DNA from 4 places in the Bacillus paranthracis genome. Region 1 is predicted to be linked to each of the others. Evidence: riboswitches for the same ligand, from Rfam matches in the RefSeq annotation. Region 1 holds a riboswitch; each other region holds the start of a gene.
The links. Region 1 has a riboswitch for S-adenosylmethionine ahead of NLJ82_RS26670 (bifunctional O-acetylhomoserine aminocarboxypropyltransferase/cysteine synthase). Riboswitches for the same ligand answer to the same signal wherever they lie in the genome.
Positions count from the first base shown of each region.

Region 2: linked by a shared signal. The riboswitch ahead of NLJ82_RS24485 (methionine ABC transporter ATP-binding protein) and the one ahead of NLJ82_RS26670 (bifunctional O-acetylhomoserine aminocarboxypropyltransferase/cysteine synthase) in region 1 are both predicted to bind S-adenosylmethionine.
Region 3: linked by a shared signal. The riboswitch ahead of NLJ82_RS01095 (ABC transporter permease) and the one ahead of NLJ82_RS26670 (bifunctional O-acetylhomoserine aminocarboxypropyltransferase/cysteine synthase) in region 1 are both predicted to bind S-adenosylmethionine.
Region 4: linked by a shared signal. The riboswitch ahead of NLJ82_RS15130 (M20 family metallopeptidase) and the one ahead of NLJ82_RS26670 (bifunctional O-acetylhomoserine aminocarboxypropyltransferase/cysteine synthase) in region 1 are both predicted to bind S-adenosylmethionine.

Region 1 covers NZ_CP101135.1:5,151,845-5,157,737, forward strand. The annotation lists gene metA (homoserine O-acetyltransferase MetA) at 1-598, opposite strand, end outside; gene NLJ82_RS26670 (bifunctional O-acetylhomoserine aminocarboxypropyltransferase/cysteine synthase) at 582-1,880, opposite strand; SAM riboswitch class I at 1,972-2,076, opposite strand; gene NLJ82_RS26675 (YjjG family noncanonical pyrimidine nucleotidase) at 2,350-3,045, opposite strand; gene NLJ82_RS26680 (transcriptional regulator YeiL) at 3,152-3,823, shown strand; gene NLJ82_RS26685 (FMN-dependent NADH-azoreductase) at 3,885-4,511, opposite strand; gene NLJ82_RS26690 (response regulator) at 4,703-5,350, opposite strand; gene NLJ82_RS26695 (GAF domain-containing sensor histidine kinase) at 5,371-5,893, opposite strand, start outside.
Region 2 covers NZ_CP101135.1:4,702,971-4,708,863, forward strand. The annotation lists gene sufC (Fe-S cluster assembly ATPase SufC) at 1-538, opposite strand, end outside; gene metQ (methionine ABC transporter substrate-binding lipoprotein MetQ) at 777-1,583, opposite strand; gene metQ (methionine ABC transporter substrate-binding lipoprotein MetQ) at 1,656-2,468, opposite strand; gene NLJ82_RS24480 (methionine ABC transporter permease) at 2,492-3,157, opposite strand; gene NLJ82_RS24485 (methionine ABC transporter ATP-binding protein) at 3,150-4,175, opposite strand; SAM riboswitch class I at 4,355-4,462, opposite strand; gene NLJ82_RS24490 (hypothetical protein) at 4,588-4,932, opposite strand; gene NLJ82_RS24495 (thioredoxin family protein) at 5,085-5,393, opposite strand; gene NLJ82_RS24500 (toprim domain-containing protein) at 5,397-5,741, opposite strand.
Region 3 covers NZ_CP101135.1:188,176-194,068, forward strand. The annotation lists gene NLJ82_RS01070 (DUF3981 domain-containing protein) at 1-234, shown strand, start outside; gene NLJ82_RS01075 (multidrug effflux MFS transporter) at 401-1,612, shown strand; gene NLJ82_RS01080 (hypothetical protein) at 1,646-2,092, opposite strand; gene NLJ82_RS01085 (hypothetical protein) at 2,367-2,870, shown strand; gene NLJ82_RS01090 (DUF3951 domain-containing protein) at 2,887-3,102, opposite strand; SAM riboswitch class I at 3,274-3,379, shown strand; gene NLJ82_RS01095 (ABC transporter permease) at 3,515-4,432, shown strand; gene NLJ82_RS01100 (ABC transporter permease) at 4,450-5,454, shown strand; gene NLJ82_RS01105 (ABC transporter ATP-binding protein) at 5,411-5,893, shown strand, end outside.
Region 4 covers NZ_CP101135.1:2,952,304-2,958,196, reverse strand. The annotation lists gene NLJ82_RS15145 (hypothetical protein) at 1-211, opposite strand, end outside; gene NLJ82_RS15140 (VOC family protein) at 283-675, opposite strand; gene NLJ82_RS15135 (AAA domain-containing protein) at 787-3,096, shown strand; SAM riboswitch class I at 3,172-3,273, shown strand; gene NLJ82_RS15130 (M20 family metallopeptidase) at 3,362-4,567, shown strand; gene NLJ82_RS15125 (Lrp/AsnC family transcriptional regulator) at 4,633-5,073, opposite strand; gene NLJ82_RS15120 (SDR family oxidoreductase) at 5,242-5,893, shown strand, end outside.

The sequences.
Region 1 (5,893 bases):
TCTCTCGTACTTCTGTATGACGCGAATGCGGGGCGAAAAACAATTCATCAAAACCTTGTAACAGTTTCACATGTTGCTCACGGACTTCATGTTCAAATACACCAAACATTTTTTCCTTAAGAGGATACTTTGGAACGCCATAATGATGATACAAACCAGCCTGTGCCCCCCAGCAAATATGAAGCGTAGATGTTACATTCGTTTTTGAATACTCCATAATACGTTTAAGCTCTTCCCAATAATCTACCTCTTCAAAAGAAAGGGTTTCAACTGGTGCTCCTGTAATAATGAGTCCATCAAATTTCTCATTCTCAATATCACGGAATGTTTTATAGAAACTCGTTAAATGTTCCTGTGCAACATTACGAGACAAATGCGATTCCATATGAAGTAAATGAACATCTAATTGCAACGGTGTATTTCCAATTAAACGAAGTAATTGCGCTTCTGTTTCTTGCTTTGTAGGCATTAAATTTAATATAGCAATTTTCAATGCCCGGATATCTTGTGTTTCTGCTCGCTCTTTTGTCATTACAAAAATATTTTCCTCCTGCAACACTTTGCGAGCTGGCAAATCTTTATCAATTATGATCGGCATGTTGTTTGCCTCCGACTAGCGCTGCTTCTAAATCTGCAATAATATCCGAAACATCTTCTATGCCAACTGATAAACGAATTAAATCTGATGTGACGCCAGCTAAGCGCTGATCTTCGGCACTTAATTGTCTATGCGTTGTACTAGCAGGATGTATAACGCAAGTTCGCGCATCAGCCACATGCGTTACGAGAGTTGCTAGTTTTACATTTGAAATAAATTCTTTTGCTGCTTCTAATCCTCCCTTAATGCCGAATGTTAAAACACCACTAGCACCTTTTTTCAAATACTTTTGTGCTAACGAGTAATTTTCATTACTATTTAATCCCGGATAGTTCACCCATTCAATACGTTCATGATCAGCAAGCCATTTAGCAACTGCAAGAGCATTTTCACTATGACGCTCCATTCGTAAATGCAATGTTTCTAAGCCGATATTGCTAATATACGCATTAAATGGGCTCATACAGTTTCCGTAGTCTCTTAATAATTGAACACGTGCCTTCACAATATAAGCTGCTGCACCAAAATTTTGAACGTAACTTACGCCGTGATAACTTGGATCCGGTTCAACTAGTTCAGGATATTTCCCGTTTGTCCAATCGAAGTTCCCTCCGTCAATTACAATGCCACCTAACGAACTTGCATGACCATCAATATATTTTGTCGTAGAATGAACGATAATATTTGCTCCATGTTCAAATGCTTGGCATAAATAAGGAGTTGCTAATGTATTATCCACGATAAAAGGTACTTCCAACTCTTTCGCTGCATCTGAAAGTTCTTTGAAATTTAAAACGTTCATCGCCGGATTTCCTAGCGATTCTGCATAAACGAGTTTCGTCTTATCATTAGCAAGGGCCACAATTTCATCAGCAGTTAAATTCGGATTAAAGAATGTAACATCGATACCAAGTTTACGCAAACTCACTCCAAATAAATTAAACGTCCCGCCATAAACTGTGGAAGAACAAAGCAAGTGGTCTCCGCTACTACAAATATTTAAAACAGCAAGCATAATAGCAGCTTGCCCAGAAGCCGTTGCAACAGCACCTACACCACCCTCTAAATCCGCTAACTTTTGCTCAAATGCAGCTAAAGTAGGATTTCCAATACGCGTGTAGATATATCCTTCTGCCTCTAAATTAAATAGCGCTGCTAAATCATCTGAAGTATCGTATTTATACGTTGTACTTTGATAAAGCGGTAAAACACGCGGTTCACCATTCTTTGGCGTATAGCCACCTTGCACACAAATCGTTCCTTTCCCCCATGATTCTCCCATTTCTCATTCTCCTTTCTTTTATACAAAATAAAAAACTGCCCCTTTCCTGAAAACAAGAAAGGAGCAGTTTGAAACACGCTCTAAAGGCTCTTTCTTATCTCTCAGGGTTATTACCTGCAGGATTTGGCACAATTCCGTTATACGGCTGTTGCCAAGGTTTCATCGGGCCTGTCCCTCCACCTTTTCTTGATAAGACTATGCAATTACCGTTGATTTTATAGCAATAATTTCCTCATGTCAATTAGTTTTTCTGAATGTTCTAAATTAAATACAAAGAACTTAATGTACATAACAGAAGAAATATATTCTATATCCATTTGAAAAAGACCTTTTAAAACCTCCGCTTAATTTACTATTACCAATGCTTGGGGCAGCTACTATCGGAAATGCATTTCCACTTCCAAAACATAACGAAACTACAAATAAAAAAAATAGGCAGTGTGGACAAAGGTTCCACTGCCTATTCTCATTACACATGTTGCTTCAATAATGCATATAACTCCTCAAAATTATGCACTTCATATGTCGGTATAATCCCACTATCATTTAATTTCCTTTCTGGATTAAACCAACAAGTATCAATTCCCGCTACATATCCACCTTTCATATCAGCGCTTAATGAATCCCCAATAATGAGCCCTTCTTCAGGAACAAAGTTAGGAATCCTTTCAAAAACATAATCAAAATACTCTTTCATCGGCTTTTGATAACCTGTATCTTCAGAAACGAAAATATCTTGAAACAAGGCATGTAACCCTGCATTACGTAATCGTTTATCTTGCGTCTTAGAAATACCGTTTGTCACTATATATAAATCGTACTCACTTTGAATTTGATTTATAAATTGTAAGGCACCTTCCATGAGCTGATTTCCTTCTTCTAAGTAACTGCGATAATTATTTTCGAATAATATCCCATCTACTTCTTCCCCGTATTCTTTAAACAAAATTGAAAATCGTGTATTTACAACTTCATCACGATTTATTTTACCTTCTTCAAAAGCAGTCCAAAGACTTTTATTAATTTTTTTATATTGCGCTTCAATCTCGCTAGTGAGAGACATCCCTTTCTCTTCAAAAAGCATACGTAATGCCGATTTTTCTGCCTTTTGAAAATCCAACAATGTATCATCTACATCGAATAATAATGTTTTATATTTTTTCATAAGCCCTTCACACTCTCTTTTCTACAAAAACAAATTTACGTAAATCGTATCATTCTTTCTTGTAAAAATAATAGGAGATATCTCATACTAAACATGAGGTGAAAACATGAAAGTCAGCAGAAATAGCGAAGAAATCTCTCATTACATACAAACTTACAATTTCCATACTCTTTTTTCTTTTGATATCTTACCGTATGCTGAACTACATTCCTTTCAGAAGAGAGAAAAGATATGTAATGAAGGGGTCGATGTTCCTTATCTTTATTACTTAATTTCTGGGAAAGCAAAAATATATATGAGTCACAAAAACGGAAAGGTCTCCTTGATTAACTTTATTCAGGCACCTTCGTTCATTGGGGAATTAGGATTAATTGGCGTAGAATCTGTTACGAAAACGGTGGAAGTAATGGAAGATTGTATATGCTTAGCGCTTCCTCTTAAAGATTGTCAGCATCTTTTGTTACAAGATGCTACCTTTCTACAGAAACTATGCAAATTTATCGGTGAGAAAACCATTACCCGAACAGAAAGTTATGCTAAAAATAATAGTTATCCGTTCGAAAATCGATTAGCGGCGTTTATTCTATTAACAGAACAAAATAACAGTTATATAGAAAAACATACTGAGGTTTCGGAATACTTAAATGTTAGCTACCGTCACCTTTTATATGTATTAAACCAATTTTGCCAACAAAATTACTTAAAGAAAGATGGAAGAACCTATTACATACAAGATCGAATTCAGTTAGAAAAACTAGCTGACGAACTTAAAATATAAAAAAGTAGCATTAACGTTTATCTGTTAATGCTACTTTTTTGAGTGACGATTCTATTTTCAATTAAAATTTACTTGCTACTTTAGCTGCTTCTTCAAGACCAGCTGTAATGATTTCTTCTGCTTTATCTGGGAATTGGTTATGTCCTTCAATAACTACTGTTTCCATGTTTGTTGCGCCGAAGAAGCCCATCATGCTTGCTACATATTTAACAGCCATTTCTACTTCTGCTGCTGGACCTTCAGAGTATACACCGCCGCGCGCGTTTAATAATGCAATCTTCTTATCTCCAATTAGACCAACTGGACCTTCTGGCGTATATTTAAACGTTTTACCAGCACGGTTTAAATAATCAATATATGTGTGTAACACTGCTGGAATCGTTAAGTTCCATAATGGGAAACCGAAAACGACTTTATCAGCTTCTAGGAATTGATTTAAATACTTATCAGCAACTGCTACTGCTTTTGCTTCCTCTTCAGTTAAATCAAACCCTTTACCAGCTTTGAATGTACCATTAATCATATCTACGCCTACATATGGTAATTCTTCTTTATATAAATCAAGTTCTACTACTGTATCGTTTGGATGCGCTTCTTTGTAACTTGCTAAAAACGCTTCATATAATTTTACACTAACTGCTTGTTCCGCTGGACGGTTGTTTGCTTTTACGAATAAAACTTTTGTCATTATGTTTTCCTCCTAGTACTAACTCTTCTGTTGTTATATGCTTTCAAAAAAGGTATCCCTTGTAATTGTTGTTTTGTTGCTTACAAACATATTTTATCTTTATATCAAGACAATTTCGTCCTCACATAGACGTATTTTTCCATAAAAAAAGTCCACCTTCTAAAGGCGAACTAGGTCTTACGACTTTCGTCTTATACAACTCCATTTTTTACTGCATATAATGCTGCTTGCGTACGATCAGATAAATTCAACTTACTCAAAATACTACTTACATGAGCTTTTACCGTTTTTTCCGTAATAACTAAAACAGAAGCGATTTCTTTATTACTCATCCCTTTCGCTAATAGCTGCAATACTTCATTTTCTCTCGCTGTTAACACATCCACTTGAATAGAAGGCTCTTCTTCCTTTTCTTCTACAGGTAATGTTTGAGAGAGAAGAGCATTTGCTATATCAGGATGTAATTGAATATTACCTTTATATGCACTTCGAATAGCCTCAACAAGCTGATCCGGTTCTACATCTTTTAAAATATACCCGCTTGCTCCAGCCCTTAATGCTGGTAACACATGCGCCTGATCAGAAAAGCTAGTTAATACAATTACTTTCACATTCGGATATTCTTTTTTAATACACGCTGTCGCCTCAACACCATCCATTTCGGGCATATATAAATCCATTAGTACAACATCAGGATTCGTCTCCCCTACTTTCATTAGTGCCTCTTTCCCATTACTTGCTTCTCCAACTAACTCTATATCTTCCTGTGTACTTAAGAAAAATGCTAATCCTTTTAAAACGACTGTATGATCATCAACTAACAATACTTTTATTTTCACAAACTTCCCTCATTTTCACATCATAATGGTACGTTTACTTTTACACTTGTCCTTTTCTTATCACTTACAATTTTAATTGTTCCACCGACTAATTCTACTCTTTCTCGCATCGTAGTCATGCCAAGTGATTTCTTCTCTTTTATATCCTTTTCTACGAAGCCGGTTCCTTGATCGACTATTTCTAACGATACATTCTTCTCCGTCACTTTGAAATAAATCGTCGCTTCTCTAACATTTGCATGCTTACTTACATTATTTAAAGCTTCTTGTCCAATTCTCCATAGCGCTTCCTCTACTACGCGTGGCAAATCACGGACACCTGTAACTTGTTCTCGAATTTTCAAACCCAAACTTTCACCATATTGCTTTAAAGCTGGTAATAATCCTTTCTCCAAACCCGCTGGACGTAATTGCCAAATTAACGTCCTCATTTCTTTTAAAGCTCCTTGCGCTAGTTCACGCATGTCATGCAAAGATCGATCCACTTTTTCGTTTTGACCTTTTAAAACCGCCTCAGCGCCTTTTGTCATAAAGGTTAACGAA
Region 2 (5,893 bases), 450 kb from region 1:
TATCAAGACCTGAGTCAATTTCGTCTAAGATTGCGATTTTTGGCTCAATCATCATTAATTGAAGAATTTCGTTACGTTTTTTCTCACCGCCAGAGAAACCTTCGTTTAAGTAACGTTGTGCCATTTCTGGATCCATTTCTAGGAATTCCATGTTTTTATCTAATTTACGGATAAATTTCATAAGAGAAATTTCATCGCCTTCTTCACGACGTGCGTTAATTGCAGAACGTAAGAAGTCAGCGTTTGTTACTCCGCTAATTTCACTTGGATATTGCATTGCTAGGAATAGACCTGCTTGTGCGCGCTCATCTACTTCCATTTCTAATACATCTTCACCGTCGATGATGATGCTACCTTCTGTTACTTCATATTTTGGGTGACCCATAATTGCAGAAGATAAAGTTGATTTACCTGTTCCGTTAGGTCCCATAATTGCGTGGATTTCTCCACCTTTTACTTCAAGGTTTACACCTTTTAAAATTTCTTTGCCATCAATTGATACGTGTAAGTCTTTAACCGTTAATGTAGAACCAGCCATCTCAATACCTCCATTAATCCTATATATACATTTTAAAAATTCCTAAAACGTTCATATTCTCATTTTATTCTCATTCTAATTTTATATCAAATAAAATGATATCGCAAACGATGAAAAAAAGTAACAATTTTTTCACAAATGTATATAAGTATTTCACTTGCATCCTTATATGATACACCTTTCTTCTTATTTATATAAAGAAAAAAGGACTGGTAAATTTCCAGCCCTTTCCTTATATTTATTCACTTACCGGAAGTACAGCACCTTTATATTCTTTATTAATAAAATCTTGAATTTCTTTTGAATGCAGTACTTCTACTAGCTCCTTAATTTCTTTTTTCTTCTCGTCACCTTTACGAACTGCAATAATATTTGCATACGGAGAGTCTGATCCTTCAATCGCAATTGCATCCTTTGTTGGATTTAGTTTTGCATCAATTGCATAGTTTGAATTAATAAATAAAGCATCTCCTTCATTATTTTCATATAACTTTGGTGAAAGCCCAGGCTCTACATCTGTTTTAAACTTTAAGTTTTTCGGATTTTCTACAACATCTTTTACTGTTGCTTTCACAACATCTACACCGTCTTTTAGTTTAATAACGCCGCCTTTTTGTAACAATGCTAGCATACGGCCACGCTCCGCTACGTTATTACTCATAATCACTGTCCCGCCATCTGGTAAGTCTTTTAAGCTTTTATATTTCTTCGAATAAATACCCATTGGCTCTAAATGAATTTTTCCCGCGTTTACAATTTTATATCCTTTTTCTTGGATTTCTTTATCTAAATAAGGAATGTGTTGGAAGTAGTTCGCATCAATTTCCTTATCCGCTAACGCTTTATTTGGCAACACATAATCTTGGAATTTTTTAATTTCTAATTTAATTCCCTTTTTCTCTAATATCGGCTGTGCCTTTTCTAAAATAACAGCGTGCGGTACGTTAGAAGCTCCCACAACAAGCTTATTCTCCTCTTTCCCTCCGCAAGCAGCTAATGTAAATACAGACAACGCTGTAACAACTGACAATAGAATCTTTTTCATATGATGTCCCCTTCTCCTGTATAATTATGTAGTTATAAAAAAGGCTGGCATACACCAGCCCTTTTACAGCAATTATTCTTTTACAGGAACAACTGCCCCTTTATATTCTTTATTAATGAAGTCTTCGATTTCTTTAGAATGTAATACTTCTACAAGAGCTTTAATCTCTTTCTTATCTTTATCGCCTTTACGAACAGCTACTACGTTTGCGTATGGTGAATCATTACTTTCAATTGCAATTGCATCTTTTTCTGGGTTTAACTTCGCATCAATTGCATAGTTTGAGTTAATTAGAACAGCGTCGCCTTCTTTATTGTTATACACTTGTGGTAATAAACCAGGCTCAATATCCGTTTTGAATTTTAAGTTTTTCGGATTATCCGCGATATCTTTTGGAGTTGCTTTAACTGGATCTACCCCATCTTTAATTTTTAAAATGCCTTCTTTTTGTAAAATTGCTAAACCACGTCCATGATCAGCAACTGAATTACTCATAATAATTGTTGCTCCGTTTGGAAGCTCTTTTAAGCTTTTATATTTTTGAGAGTATACACCAATTGGCTCTAAATGAATTTTTCCTGCTACTTCAAAATCATATTTTTTATCTTTAATTTCTTTTTCTAAATACGGAATGTGTTGGAAATAGTTTGCGTCTAAATCCTTATCTGCTAACGATTTATTTGGCAACACGTAATCTTGGAATTTTTTCACTTCTAATTCAATTCCTTTTTTCTCAAGTAACGGTTTTGCCTTTTCTAAAATTTCAGCGTGCGGTACGTTAGAAGCACCAACAACAAGTTTCTTTTCATCTTTATCTTTGCCGCCACAAGCAGCTAACCCAAAAATAGAAGTTGAAATAAGTGCTGTAAGTAATAACTTTTTCATTTGAAACATCCTCCCGTTTTTTATTATCGTTTATCTATTCGAGTCGTTACACGATCACCAATCCATTGAATGAAAAATACAACTAGTAATACACAAATTGTCGCAACGATTGTTACGTCGTTATTTCCTCGTTGGAATCCTTCTAAATAAGCAAGTGTTCCAAGGCCACCAGCACCAACAACTCCCGCCATTGCTGTATAGCCTACTAAAGCAATTGTCGTAACCGTAATACCAGATACTAATGCTGGTAACGATTCTGGAATTAACACCTTCAAAATAATTGTGCTTGTTTTTGCTCCCATCGCTTTTGAAGCTTCAATTACACCTTTATCAATTTCACGAAGGGCGATTTCAACCATTCTCGCGTAAAACGGTGCCGCTCCAATAATTAAAGCTGGAAGTGCTGCACTCGCTCCAAGAATTGTTCCAAGCAGAATCTTTGTGAATGGGATTAATAAAATGATTAAAATAATGAACGGTATCGAGCGGAAAATGTTTACGAACGCTCCAATCGCCGTGTTAACCGCTTTGTTTTCCCATAAATTATCTTTCGCTGTCATAAAGAGTAACAATCCTAAAATGAGTCCTAAAACAAATGTGGCAAGAGCTGCGATTGCCGTCATATATAACGTTTCACCCGTTGCTTCTAACATTTGATTCCAATCAACATTTGTGAGTAATTTATCCATGTGCAATCACCTCCAGCTCTACTTGATCTTGATGTATTCCCTCTATTGCTTGCTGAATCGCTGTTTCCTCACCATTTAAATGAACAACTAAACTACCGTAAGAGCCGTTATTCGTTTGTGCAATATTTCCTTGCAAAATGCTAACTTCTATATCACTGCGCTGCATTAACCTTTGAAGTACTGGTCTTTCTACCGCTTCACCGATAAACTGCAAACGAATTACTTTTCCATCTGGATATTTTTCAATTAAACTTTCAATCGTTTCATTTGTATCTTCAGAATCCGTTAACTGCTGTACAAATCGTTTCGTAATGTCTTGCTGTGGATTACGGAATACATCAAGTACTGGACCTGTTTCTACAATCTTCCCTTTCTCCATTACCGCAACACGATTACAAATCTTTCGAATTACGTGCATCTCATGTGTAATAAGTACAATTGTTAAGCCGAGACGCTTATTAATATCTAATAGTAAATCTAAAATTTGATCTGTCGTTTCTGGATCAAGAGCTGACGTCGCTTCATCACATAAAAGTACTTGTGGGTTGTTAGCTAATGCTCTTGCAATCCCAACGCGTTGCTTTTGCCCTCCGCTCAGCTGAGATGGATACGCGTCTCCTCTTCCTTCTAATCCAACAAGATGAATTAGCTCATCAACGCGTTTTCTTCTCTTCGCCTTATCAACACCTGCAATTTCAAGTGGGAACTCGATATTTTCACGTACAGTTCGTGACCAAAGTAAGTTGAAGTGCTGAAAAATCATTCCGATTTCTTGCCTTGCCTTACGAAGTTCGCTTCCTGTAATTGCTGAAATGACACGATTTGCAATTGTAATTTGGCCAGAAGTTGGTTTCTCCAACTGATTGAACAATCTAATTAAAGAACTTTTTCCAGCGCCACTATATCCGATAACACCAAATATTTCACCTTTATCTATTTTTAAATTGGCATTATCTACAGCAGTGACATCACCGCTTTTTGCTTTATATATTTTCTTTACATTCTCTAATAGAATCATGGTGTATCACCCCTTTTTTGTTTAGGTCGACTCCGCAATTTTTTATTTTTGATGCGTGTAGTCCACCGTTCTCATTACTTTTATTATTTGAATGTCCTCCACATTCAAACAACAAAAAAACCTTTCCGCTTTAGAGAAGCAGAAAGGTTTATATGCGTATATAACAACATTATCCCTCTCTCTCATCTCTCAAAGCATTTGCTTTGCAGGAATTGGCACCATTTCAACATAAGTTGACGGTTGCCGGGCTTCACAGGGCACAGTCCCTCCACCTCTCTTGATAAGAGAAATCAGATTACATTTTCGTCTGATTTGTAATTTATGAAATTGTCTATATTTTATGAATTGAATTGTATCAATATCCACACACCATGTCAACAGAAATTTTTGTAAAAAACGAAACTTCAGAATTTTAAGCGCCCACTGACATCGGTTTACATATATGAAACATCGATTCAATTAATAACATCGTTCGATACGTTCCCGAATATTGTATACGTCCATCGTTCATTAACGTTTGCAATCGTACATTGCCATTCACCAATTGTTTTACATCTTCTTCATCTACACAAACGATTTGCTCCGTTCCTCTTTCTTCTTTCAACAGTTCTATATAATCTCTTGAAATTTGTAACGAACAACTTTCATCTCCAAAGCGGAAATTAACAGTTTTTTCTCCTTGTCTTAAAAGCGGCTCTAAATGATATTGACCATTAGCGTAATTTACAAATGATTGAAGCAAAGAATATAATTCCACTCTAAATCACATCCTTCATATCACTTTCTATTACATACCATTCCCTCTCACTAAAGAGCAATCCTGTTACTTTCGCTCGACAAATACTGTAACCACCCTGCATCTCGACATATTTCCCAAGAAATATGTCGAGGCGGCAAAAACTTTGCCGCCTACTTTAATTCCGTATATAAATATTCAACCGAATGAAATGCATATATCTTCTTCATGAGTGTCCCATTTTCAAAAACAAGTAAACAAGGTACACTTTCAATTCCATACTCTTTCGCGAAATGCGGAGCATAATTTAAATCTAACATTCCAATTTTGAGGTCTTCAATTGTCATCTCAACGACTGTTAACATCTTTTTTGCTAATTGACATGTTCCACACATTGGAGTATATACATATAACACTGTTTTTTCTTCATTCTCTATTAAGGCTGTAGCTTCGGCTCCTGTCCAGTCAATCACTTCTATCATTCCTTACCGTAAATATTCTGTATAAACGTCAATGTCAGCTCCCCATAATACATTTGCTAAGTGTGAAGATGGCGCTGTTGCCACTTCCCGGTACGAGCGATCAATATAAATATGCTCTGCTTGCGGAAATTCTTTTCGAAACTGTTTCCTTAACTTTTCTCCAGCATCATCAGCATCCACTAGCACATACACTTCCTTATCAAAAAACTGATCAACGAGCTCATCCATTTTCGACAAACCAATTGTACCATTTGTACAAACAATTTCCACCGGTTCACGAATAATAGATTCAATCTTTCTTCTATCTGATGTACCTTCTACAATAATGACTTTTTCTACATAAATCATATGTCATCACCCGATCACCATATACTATACAACCTTTAACTTAGTATATAGTATATTCGTTATTTTCATGTTGTTTCCTGTTTATTTTTGCAAAAGAAAAGCGGAACCGACTGCTTAGCCCTGTTGGCTAAGGTTCTTTCGCACAGAAGACG
Region 3 (5,893 bases), 280 kb from region 1:
AAAGAGGCGCAAAAAGAAGGCGTTGTACAACGTGTATATAAAGAAAAATCAGGTGAAAATACAATTGTTTATGTACTGTTGGAGAACGAACAAAAAGTGTTTATGATACCTGCGAAAAAGTTCCCATATGCTATGTTTACAGAAGTGGGAGATCCAATTCAAATCACATATTTAGATACAGGAGAGGCGATGTCTTCCGTATCTAAATTTACAAATAGTAATTTGAACAAGTAAAGCGATAGAGATTCTATCGCTTTTTTTTACAAAATTAAACAGGAAAATGCGCTATACTTGACGTATGTTTATGTTGTAACTATAATTGTTACGATTTAGTATGTATAGGAAAGGGTGAACGAAAAAAGTGAATGAAGTTAATCAGGAAATATATAAGCCTGTAAAGATGAACAGGTTATGGATGATTCTTGTATTAGGAACACTTACGGCGATTGGACCATTATCTATTGATATGTATTTGCCTTCGTTACCGAAATTAACGGATGACTTGCAAACAGGTGCATCTCTAGCACAGCTTACATTAACAGCTTGTTTGCTTGGGCTTTCAGTAGGACAATTATTTGTTGGCTCAATTAGTGATATTTACGGAAGACGCAAACCTCTTATTATTGCTCTTATTATTTATGTTGCTTCTTCTTTACTTTGTGCTGTTGCACCATCTATTTGGACTTTAGTATTATTACGCTTCCTACAAGGAGCTTCAGGATCAGCCGGAATTGTTATATCACGTGCAATGGTACGTGACATGTATTCAGGTTCTGAAATGACGAAATTCTTCTCACTGCTTATGTTAGTAAACGGAGCAGCACCTATTTTGGCACCGATTATTGGGGGACAATTATTACAGTTTACAACGTGGCGCGGTGTCTTTATCGTTCTCGGAGCAATAAGTGTATTTATGTTAATATCAGCTACTTTCGTATTACGTGAAACATTACCTCCTGAAGAAAGAGAAACAGGCGGTTTGTCAGGGACGTTAGCGACGTACGGAAAACTGTTAAAGGACCGTTTGTTTATGGGATATGCATTGTCACAAGGATTAGTAACGGCGGCAATGTTTGCATACATTTCGGGCTCACCATTTGTGTTGCAGAACATATACGGAGCATCACCACAGCAATTTAGTTTATTCTTTGCAATCAACGGTATCGGTATTATTATTGCGAGTCAGGTTACGGGTCGTTTAGCAGGGAAAGTGAATGAGAAGACATTATTTGTCTCTGGTATTGTTATTGCAGCTGTTGGTGGTTTATCTTTACTACTAACAATCTTATTAGGAATAGGGTTAATTGGTGTTTTATGCTCGTTATTCCTTGTCGTATCAAGTGTTGGGGTTGTCTCAACAACTGGGTTCTCATTAGCGATGAGAAATCAAAAACAAGCTGCAGGAACAGCATCAGCTTTATTAGGCTTATTACAGTTCATTTCAGGAGCGCTTGTTGCACCGCTAGTAGGTATTGGTGGAAGTAATACCGCATTACCGATGGGTGTTGTAATAGCTCTTTGTGAAATTGGTGCGGTACTATGCTATTTATTTATGGCTAGAAGAAGTGAAAAGCAGTTTGAACTGCAAGCAAGACAAAATTTAGAGGCTTAACAAAAAAGAACTGATTCAAAGGGAATATTTGAATCAGTTCTTTTTTTCATTTCTTTCAAATACCTCATACATATTATTCATGATCGTATCATATAAAATAGCAAGTTTATCCCACACCCAGCGATTACTATCAACTTCTTTTTCCCCGCAGTCGATAATATCGGTATGGTCGGTAATTTTATACGCTTTTTTAACGATAATAGGAGCAATTTTCGGTATACGTGGGATTTCTTTTAAGATATCTGCGAAGTTTCCAATGTAGACATGACCGATGATTTCGATTGTTAATGATTTATCTGATATATTTAGCACTGTATGAAATTGATTTGTATGTTGTTGTTTTAAATATTGGGCTAACTTAAATGGAGCATGCTTCTTTTTTAATACGCGGCGAAGGCTCTCTGTATTTTCGATATGAAGTGATTTTTCGCGAATAAGTACACGAATATCTTCTCCCATAAAAGGCATTGTATTGTACATAGATGATTCTCCTTAAAAACTTACATATGTTTGCGTTATGCATATGTAAGTCTAGCATGGTTTGTTCTTTATGTGTGCTTACAGTTTTGTAAGGTGCTGTAGTAAAGCAGTGCAAAAGTTATTTGTATAAAGTGACGATACTGTGACAAACATGTTGGTATATATATTACGATGTCGTCTTAAGTGTAAAAAGTAGGATGTTCTCGGTATAATAACAAGTGGAGATAAAAGAAACTATAATGAGTAGTAGCTGTAGATAAAAGGAGAAGAAGAGATGAAGAAGGTTTTGGGTATTGCTGTAATGGGAAGTATGATCCTTCTAGCAGGATGTAATGGAAATAAGGATACGAAAGAACCGAAAGAAAAGGTAGAGCAATCTACAGAACAAACAGAAGAAATGAAAGAATACCGTGCAGTACATGAAAAATACGATTTGAAAATGAATAAAGAAATTAATAACGCACTGCAGTTATTTGAAGTGGCAAAAGAAAAGGGCGGTAAGGAAATAACGACTGCTACATATAAAGAAGATGTGCAAAAGGTAACGACGAGCATGTTAGAAGATATTGATCATATACGAAAAGAAATTCGTGTTCCGAAGTCGAAAGAGCAAGAACATGAGGTATATGTCGGTTTCTTGAATGAATCGGAACAAGCAATGAAAAAATTACAGAAGTTAGCTAAAGAAGAAGATTCATCGTTGATTCGTGATATAGAAATTAATTTTGCAACAGCATCGACATACTATAAACGTTTTCAAGCAGAAACGAAAAAATAACCTTGCCTGTGCAAGGTTATTTTTTCTTCTTACCATCGCCGTCTTCATCCTCGGATACTAATACCTTCTGTTCTTCGTGAAATTCGGAAATAGTTTGCCCGGTAATATTATCAAAGGGGGTGTAAAAAGAGGTAATGCTTTTCTTTTTAATGAAAAGTTTATAAAATCCAATGATAACAAGTATAACGATTGTTAATGGTAATCCTATAGTTGCTAGAAGTAAGGGATCCATCATATAACTCCTTTCATATCGGTTTTTTTATTATAGGCGAAAAACTGTAATTTAGATAAATACACTATTAAAAACTGATTTTTCTAAATATACCCAATTTGATTGACTTTTCATTTTTTCAGAATTATAATTCGAAATATACAATTTGAACCAAATAATAAAATAGCAATTTACTTATCCAGAGAGGTAGAGGGACTGGCCCTATGACACCTCAGCAGCGGGTTCTGTAATAGGAACACCGTGCTAATTCCAGCAAGCAAGTCTTGAAAGATAAGTGATGGGCCTTTGTTTATTAAGCCTTGATCTTATTTTTTAAGATCAAGGCTTTTTGTATTCTAAAAAGGGAAAAGGGAGTAATGGAAAAAGCACGTTCATAAAACTAAGTAAATATATGTGTTTAGGGGGTATTGGAGTGTATGTAATTAAAAAATTATCGGTTATGGTGTTCACACTATGGGTTATTACGACGGTGACATTTCTAATTATGCATATTATTCCGGGGGATCCATTTTCATCAGATGCAAAGATCTTTCCGGAGGAAGTTGTGCAAAATATGAGAGCGAAGTATCACCTTGATGAACCGTTATGGAATCAATATGTTGCTTATTTAGACGGCGTAGTTCATTTTGATTTTGGTGAATCTGTTCAATCAACCGGGCAAGGTGTATCAGAAATCATAACAACTGGCTTTGGTCCATCAGCAATTATTGGTTTACAAGCACTTATTATTTCATTGCTAGTCGGAATTGCTGCAGGTACATTTGCTGCTCTCTATCATGGGAAAGTAATTGATTATGGTGTAAGTTTACTTGCCATCCTCGGTATTTCTATTCCGAGTTTTATTTTAGCACCACTATTTATACAAGTATTCGCTATTCAATTCGAGCTCTTACCAGTAGCCTCTTGGGGTACATTTGAACATACGGTATTGCCATCCTTTGCATTAGCGTTAGGACCAATCGCAGTGATTACAAGGTTTGTTCGCTCTAATATGATCGAAGTACTGCAGAGTGATTATATTAAGTTAGCGAGAGCGAAAGGTATACCGATTAAGAAAATTATTATAAGACATGCTCTTCGAAATGCAATTGTTCCGGTACTTACATTTGTTGGGCCGTTAATGGCTGGGTTGTTAACGGGGACTTTTATTATTGAAAAAATCTTTGCAATTCCTGGTCTCGGAAAATATTTTGTAGATAGTATTTTTAACCGAGATTATCCAGTCATTATGGGGACAACGATTTTCTATAGTGCATTATTAATTTTTTGTATTTTCATTACAGACATTATTCATCGTATTGTTGATCCGCGTATTCGTTCTATTACGTAAGGAGGGAGGATATTTAAATGGGTGCTTATGAAATTAATAAACAGTTATTGACAAATGAAGAGAAAAAAGAATTAACGAGAAATAAAGATCAGCAAGCAATTAGCAGAAAAAAAGAAGTGTTTCGTAAGTTTGTATCGAATCCAATCGCAGTTCTAGGAACGGTGACATTGTTACTCATTATTATTTTTTCTCTTATCGGTGAAAGTTTAACCACTTTTACTGCGAGTGAACAAGTAAAAGAGGCGACAAATCTACCTCCTAGTAGTGAGCATTGGTTTGGAACAGATGATTTAGGTAGAGATATTTGGGCGCGTACTTGGGCTGGTGGGAAAATTTCGTTAGTAGTTGGATTAGTAGCAGCTGTTCTTGATATAGGACTTGGTGTACTAATTGGAGGATTTAGTGGATATGTGAGAGGGCGTAATCGCCTTGGAACGTTAATAGATGAGTGGATTGTACGAGGGATTGAAATATTATACGGTATCCCATATTTATTAATTGTAATTTTATTGCTAATCATTATGAAACCAGGACTTTTTACAATTATTATCGCCCTTGCATTAACAGGTTGGATTGGTATGGCACGTCTCGTTAGGGCGCAAGTCTTATCTTTAAAGCAAAGAGAATTTGTTATTGCAGCGGAACGATTAGGCACATCTCATATGAAGATTATATATGGACATATCATTCCGAACTTAACAGGTATTATTATCGTAAATTTATCATTTACAATTCCAGCGGCTATTTTTTCAGAATCATTTTTAAGCTTCATCGGACTGGGAGTACAATCACCGGCGGCAAGCTGGGGGACAATGACGAATGATGCGCTTGGGACATTATTAAGTGGGGAATGGTGGCAACTTTTCTTCCCATCACTGATGATTGCGCTTATTATGTTCGCATTTAATGCAATTGGTGATGGTTTGCAAGATGCAATTGATCCAAAAATCGTAAAACGGAATCGAAAGGAGAAAAAACATGGGACAGCTTTTATCTTTAGAAAACGTAACGTTAGCCGTTGAAAAAGAGAATAGTAAGCAAGAAATTGTGAAACATGTTTCCTTTTCTATTAACGAAGGTGAAATTGTTGCACTTGTAGGAGAGAGTGGTTCAGGGAAAAGTGTTACAGCACAATCCATTATCGGGCTAAATCAAGAGTCTATTCGCATCGATGATGGAAGTATCTCTTTCCAATCTCAAAGCTTAACGAATTTACAAGAATCAGAATGGAATCAAATTCGTGGGAAAGATATTTCATTTATCTTTCAAGACCCACTTTCATCTTTAAATCCGACGATGAAGGTGGGAAGGCAAATTACAGAGGTGATTTTGCAGCACGAAAAGAAATCGAAAAAAGAGGCAAAAGAAATTGCAATTAACTTATTAAATGATTTAGGCATACATGAAGCAGAGAAACGCTTTGAACAGTACCCACATCAATTAAGCGGAGGTATGAGACAA
Region 4 (5,893 bases), 2.2 Mb from region 1:
TTACAAAGAAATCCCATTCTGTTTCATAAGGAGGTTCTACCCAATTTCGTTGCAGTCCTAACATCATTCCATTTATGAAATAGACAATGCTTAATAGAACCCTTCCAACAAATAAAGCAGCTACTTTTATATTCCACTTCTTTATCAGTATTATATAAAGAAGTGGAAATAGTATAAGTACCCAAAAAACGATAATAAAAACTGTATTCATCAGTTTCTACTCCTTTTGTGGATCATAAAGTTATGATCCCCCGCTATTTGTGGGTTGATTAAAGTTTTACTTTATCTCTCCGTCTCAAAAAACTCAATCCATTCCCCATCAGGACCCGCAAAGAATAGGTAACGTGTTCCATCCGGTAATGTTTCGATTTCTTCTCCTAGTAAAAATGTTACGCCATGTTTCTTGAGTCTTTTGATTTCTTCTTTTAATGAATCTACCTTAAAGCAAATGTGATGTACTTTTCCTTCTGCCGGAAGAGAGGAGTTGTAACCTTCAATGAGTTCCAGTATCGTTTCCTTCGATTCTTCCACACCTAAAAAAGCGAGTTTTAAGTCTGGATTCGGGTGTCCCATTCTCTTAATGAGTTGTAAGCCAACTACTTCTTCATAAAATGCGATAGATGTTTCTAGGTTTGCAACCATAAGTCCAACGTGTTCGATTCTTCTAACTGGCATGTAGATTCCTTCTTTCTGAAAATTATATACAATATGTTATTGAAAATTAAGAAAATAAGCAAGATAAAAACCTTACAAATTTTAGCGTGTTATATGGTATAGTGAGAAAGTATGTTTGGGGAGAAGGAAGGAGATTATACGATGAATACACCTACTCAAACTCCTTCATTATCGGAAACGATGAAAGAGTGGCATTATGCATTAGCGTATGAAATTAAACATTGGAAAACGATAGGTGGTAGTAAAATTTCTATCATGAACGGTCGTTTTTTATATACAGATTATGAAAGTACAGTATACGTATTTCAGCTTATTTCGGAAGTAAGCTTGCCTGAAGGTTCACCGATTCGAATTGAGTTCGATGGTGAGGAAGCGACAGGAGAAGTATTATCTGTACATGGATTAGAAATAGAACTGAAATTAAATGATTATATACAAGGTGAAATACGAGAAGCTGTTTTGTACAGTGAACCGTGGCAGCTTTTAGAGCAACTGCAAGAGAGGTTGAAGGAAGCGCGTAAAGATAAGCTGAAACGTAATCGTATAAAGCGTCTTGTTGATGGGACGAGTAGTCCGAAACATATTGAGAAGATGAAAAATCCGAAAAATGAATTGGCGTATCGCTCGTTTTATAATCCGACAACGTACGTATGGGGACCACCTGGAACAGGGAAGTCTTACAATTTATCACGTATTATTTCGGCTCATTATCAAAAAGGAAAGTCGGTACTTGTGTTAGCTCATAGTAATGCAGCAGTGGACGTATTAATGAGTGAAGTAACAAAGCAAATTGAAAAGAAAAAGAAATGGACGCCTGGTGAAATTGTTCGTTACGGTTATAGTCAACACGAACATATACGAAATCATGAAACGTTACTTGCGTCGAAGTTAGTTGAAACGACGAACGGGTCTTGGGGTGAGGAGAGACTCTATTTAGAAGAGACACGACAAGAGCTTCGTGAAAAGATTTTATCGTATAAAGCAACATCTGCTGATAAGAAGCGTATACAAGAGATAGAAAGTGATCTTCGAAAGCAAAAAGCGAAAATTAAAGAAGTAGAAAAAGAATATATTGAAAATGCGAAAGTGATTGGTGCGACTTTATCGAAATGTGCTATTGATTCACTTATTTATGAGCGTACATTTGATTTAGTTGTCGTAGATGAAGTGAGTATGGCGTTTGTTCCGCAAATTGCATTAGCTGCTTCACTTGGAAAACGTATCGTCGTTTGTGGTGACTTTTTACAGTTACCTCCAATTGCGATGGCAAACCATGAACTCGTTCGAAAATGGCTTGGCGAAGATATGTTTTACCATGCCGGGATTGTGGAGTCTGTTAATAAATCAGAAGCACATCCGAACCTGTTTATGTTGCAGGAACAAAGACGTATGCATGCGGATATATCGAAGTTTACGAATTCGTTTATTTATAAAAATAGAGTATACGATCATCCGTCTGTTTCCGAGCGTAAAGAACTTGCGAAACTACAACCGTTCGCAAATGAAGCGAGTGTTTTATTTGATACGAGCCAAATGGGAGCTTTTTCGTTAAAAGACGCTGCTTCAGGATCTCGTTTTAACATTATGTCTGGTTTAGTAGCAATGCAAATGATGTTAATCGGACTGTTAGATGGTGTGCAATCCATTGGTGTTGTGACGCCTTACAGAGCGCAGTCTCGCTTTTTATCAACGTGTATTAGAGAAATGTTACAGAGAACGAAATACCAAAACATACCTGTTTTAGCAGCGACAGTTCATAAGTTCCAAGGATCTGAAAGAGATATGATGATTTTTGATACAGTAGATAGTTATCCGCAAGAACGACCTGGCGTATTATTCTTTGACCATAAAAACCATCGCCTCGTCAATGTAGCAGTGACAAGAGCGAGAGGGAAGTTTATTCAATTATCAGATTGCCACTATATGCGCAAAAATTTATCGAGAAAACAAGCGTTGTCACAATTAACGGCTCATATAGAACGCCACGGAGATGTGTATGATCGCACGACATCAAGACAATTGTGGGAACGGAAAATATCGAAACGATTACGCTGGTTTATGGAAATGAATCTTGAGGAAACGAAAGGGGTATTAAAAGATATTTTAGCAGCAAAACGAAAAATCATTATTTCACTTCCAAGTACGAAACAAGTAGATAAACGAGTATGGCAAGCGTTAATGCGTACAAATGCGCAAATAACGGTGTATAGTGATGGACCAGTTCCACTGAAAAATGTAAAGTTACAAAGACAAAATAAAGCATTCCCGTTCCTAGTAATCGATGATGAAATCTTTTGGGCAGGCGCACCCCTTACATCTCAAATGATGTTTGAAGGTAGTACAGAATTTCCGTACGTATGTGCAAGACTGCAAGCACCAGAAACCATTGGTGTATTAAAAGGGTTTTTAGATATTCGGTAAATTCGGATAGGAATTCCTTGACTTTTATTTGAAATGAACTTAGAATGAATGTAATTTAATATAATTTTATGAAAATTCTTATCACGAGAGGTGGAGGGACTGGCCCTATGATACCTCGGCAGCGGATTCGTTATGAATACTGTGCCAATTCCAGCAAGGTAACTTGAAAGATAAGAAAGAAGCTCAATTTGACTGTATATACAGAAGCCTCTTTCTATCTTTTAGAAAGAGGCTTTTTTACGTGAAAATAAAAGGAGGAAGAAAAATGGGAGCGACAGGAGTAGCGTCACAAAGAAAAAAAATTGAAGAGAGTATCGAAAGAAATAAGGAAAAGTACATAGAAACAAGTCATGATATTCATGGGAATCCGGAGATTGGTAACCAAGAGTTTTATGCATCTAGAACGTTAAGTTTATTGCTAGGTAGTGCAGGATTTCAGTTGCAGCACAATATAGCTGGACATGAAACGGGATTTATTGCGCGAAAAAGTTCAGGGAAACAAGGACCAGCAATCGCATTTTTAGCTGAGTATGACGCTTTACCAGGACTTGGCCATGCGTGTGGTCACAATTTAATTGGCACAATTAGCGTTGCAGCAGCAATTGCATTATCAGAAACGCTTGAAGAAATTGGCGGGGAAGTTGTTGTGTTCGGAACACCAGCTGAAGAAGGAGGACCGAACGGTAGCGCAAAATCGAGTTATGTAAAGGCAGGTTTGTTTAATAATATTGATGCAGCGCTTATGATTCATCCGAGCGGAAAAACAGCGACAACAAGTCCTTCACTAGCAGTCGATCCACTTGATTTTCATTTTTACGGAAAAACAGCTCACGCCGCAGCATCACCTGAAGAAGGGATTAACGCATTAGACGCGGTGATTCAGCTGTACAACAGTATTAACGCACTTCGCCAACAACTTCCGTCAGACGTGAAAATTCATGGCGTGATTACAGAAGGCGGAAAAGCACCTAACATTATTCCTGACTACGCCGCAGCAAGATTCTTCATCCGTGCTGCAACGAGAAAAAGATGTGCGGAAGTAACAGAAAAAGTAAAAAATATCGCACAAGGGGCAGCACTAGCAACAGGCACAAAAGTAAAAATCCATCAATTCCAAAATGAAATCGATGAACTACTCGTAACAAAAACATATAACGATATCGTAGCCGAAGAACTGGAATTACTAGGTGAGGATGTAAACCGTAAAGAAAGACTCGGCATCGGCTCAACTGACGCAGGAAACGTAAGTCAAGTCGTACCAACCATTCACCCGTACATTAAAATCGGCCCAGATGACTTAATTGCACATACGAATGAATTTAGAGAAGCAGCGCGTTCAGAATTAGGGGATAAAGCATTAATTACATCGGCAAAAGCATTAGCAAATACGGCGTATCGATTAATTACAGAAGAAGGGTTGTTAGAGAAGGTGAAGGAGGAGTTTAGAGAGGCGCAGAGGAATCAGGGATAGGTGATTGAAAGGAGTGGATGATCCACTCCTTTTTCTTTTTTGGAAAGCTGGTGCCTATCACTTTATTAGAACGACAATTTTTCCTCAAACTCACTCTTTAAAACAATTAAAGGAGACGATAAGCCGAATTGCATTAAAGAGTCTAAAAATGCAGCGAGAGAATCCATCGAATCGCTCATGACCTTCATCATATAATTAAATTCCCCGCTAATTCGATATAAATCTGTTACTTCAGGAGCGGCATTACAATATTGGATAAAATCAGAGCATTGGCTCGTTTTAAACATGATGAATGCTTGAATGTTTTTATTAATTTTAGAAGGTTCAAATTTCGTTCGGTAAGCCGCTATAACTCCTTGATCTTCAAGTTTATTCATACGCTCCTTTACAGCAGGTTGCGTCATGGATATAATTCGTCCTATTTCTGAAACAGAAATTCTTGCATTTTCATACAACAAGTTCATTATTTTATGGTCGATTTCATCTAGTTTTACTGCATTTTGCATTGTGTAGCCTCCTTATTTTATTTTTTAAAGTGAATCACAAACTATAACTATAATATCATAAGTGAACGAGCTAAATTACCTATAAATCTATATTTAAAATAATTGGTTTTTACATAAAAATATAAGTATAGGTTTTTATCAAACGTAAATTTAGGAAGGATGGAAAAAATGAAGAATCTTGATGGGAAAGTAGCGTTAGTAACAGGGGCGAGTCGCGGAATTGGTCGTGCGATTGCGATGAGATTGGCAAACGACGGTGCATTAGTGGCAATTCACTACGGTCGAAATAAAGCAGCTGCAGATGAAACAATTCGTGAGATTGAATCTAATGGAGGAAAGGCGTTCTTAATTGAAGCAGATCTCAATTCAATTGATAATGTCAAAAAGCTAGTAGAACAATTAAAGAATGAATTACAAATAAGAGTTGGTACATCAGAGATTGATATTTTAGTAAACAATGCAGGGATAGGTACACAAGGGACGATTGAAAATACGACAGAAGAAGTTTTTGATGAAATTATGGCCGTAAATATTAAGGCGCCATTCTTTTTAATTCAGCAAACATTACCGTTACTACGAGCAGAAGGGCGCATTATTAACATTTCATCAGCTGAAGTAAGACTTGGTTTTACAGGGTCCATTGCATACGGCTTAAGTAAAGGTGCATTAAATACGATGACACTGCCTCTAGCTAAACATCTTGGAGAAAGAGGGATAACTGTGAATACAATTATGCCTGGATATACGAAGACAGATATCAATGCGAAATTGCTAGATGATCCAGAAATACGAAATTTTGCTACGAATTCATCTGTGTTCG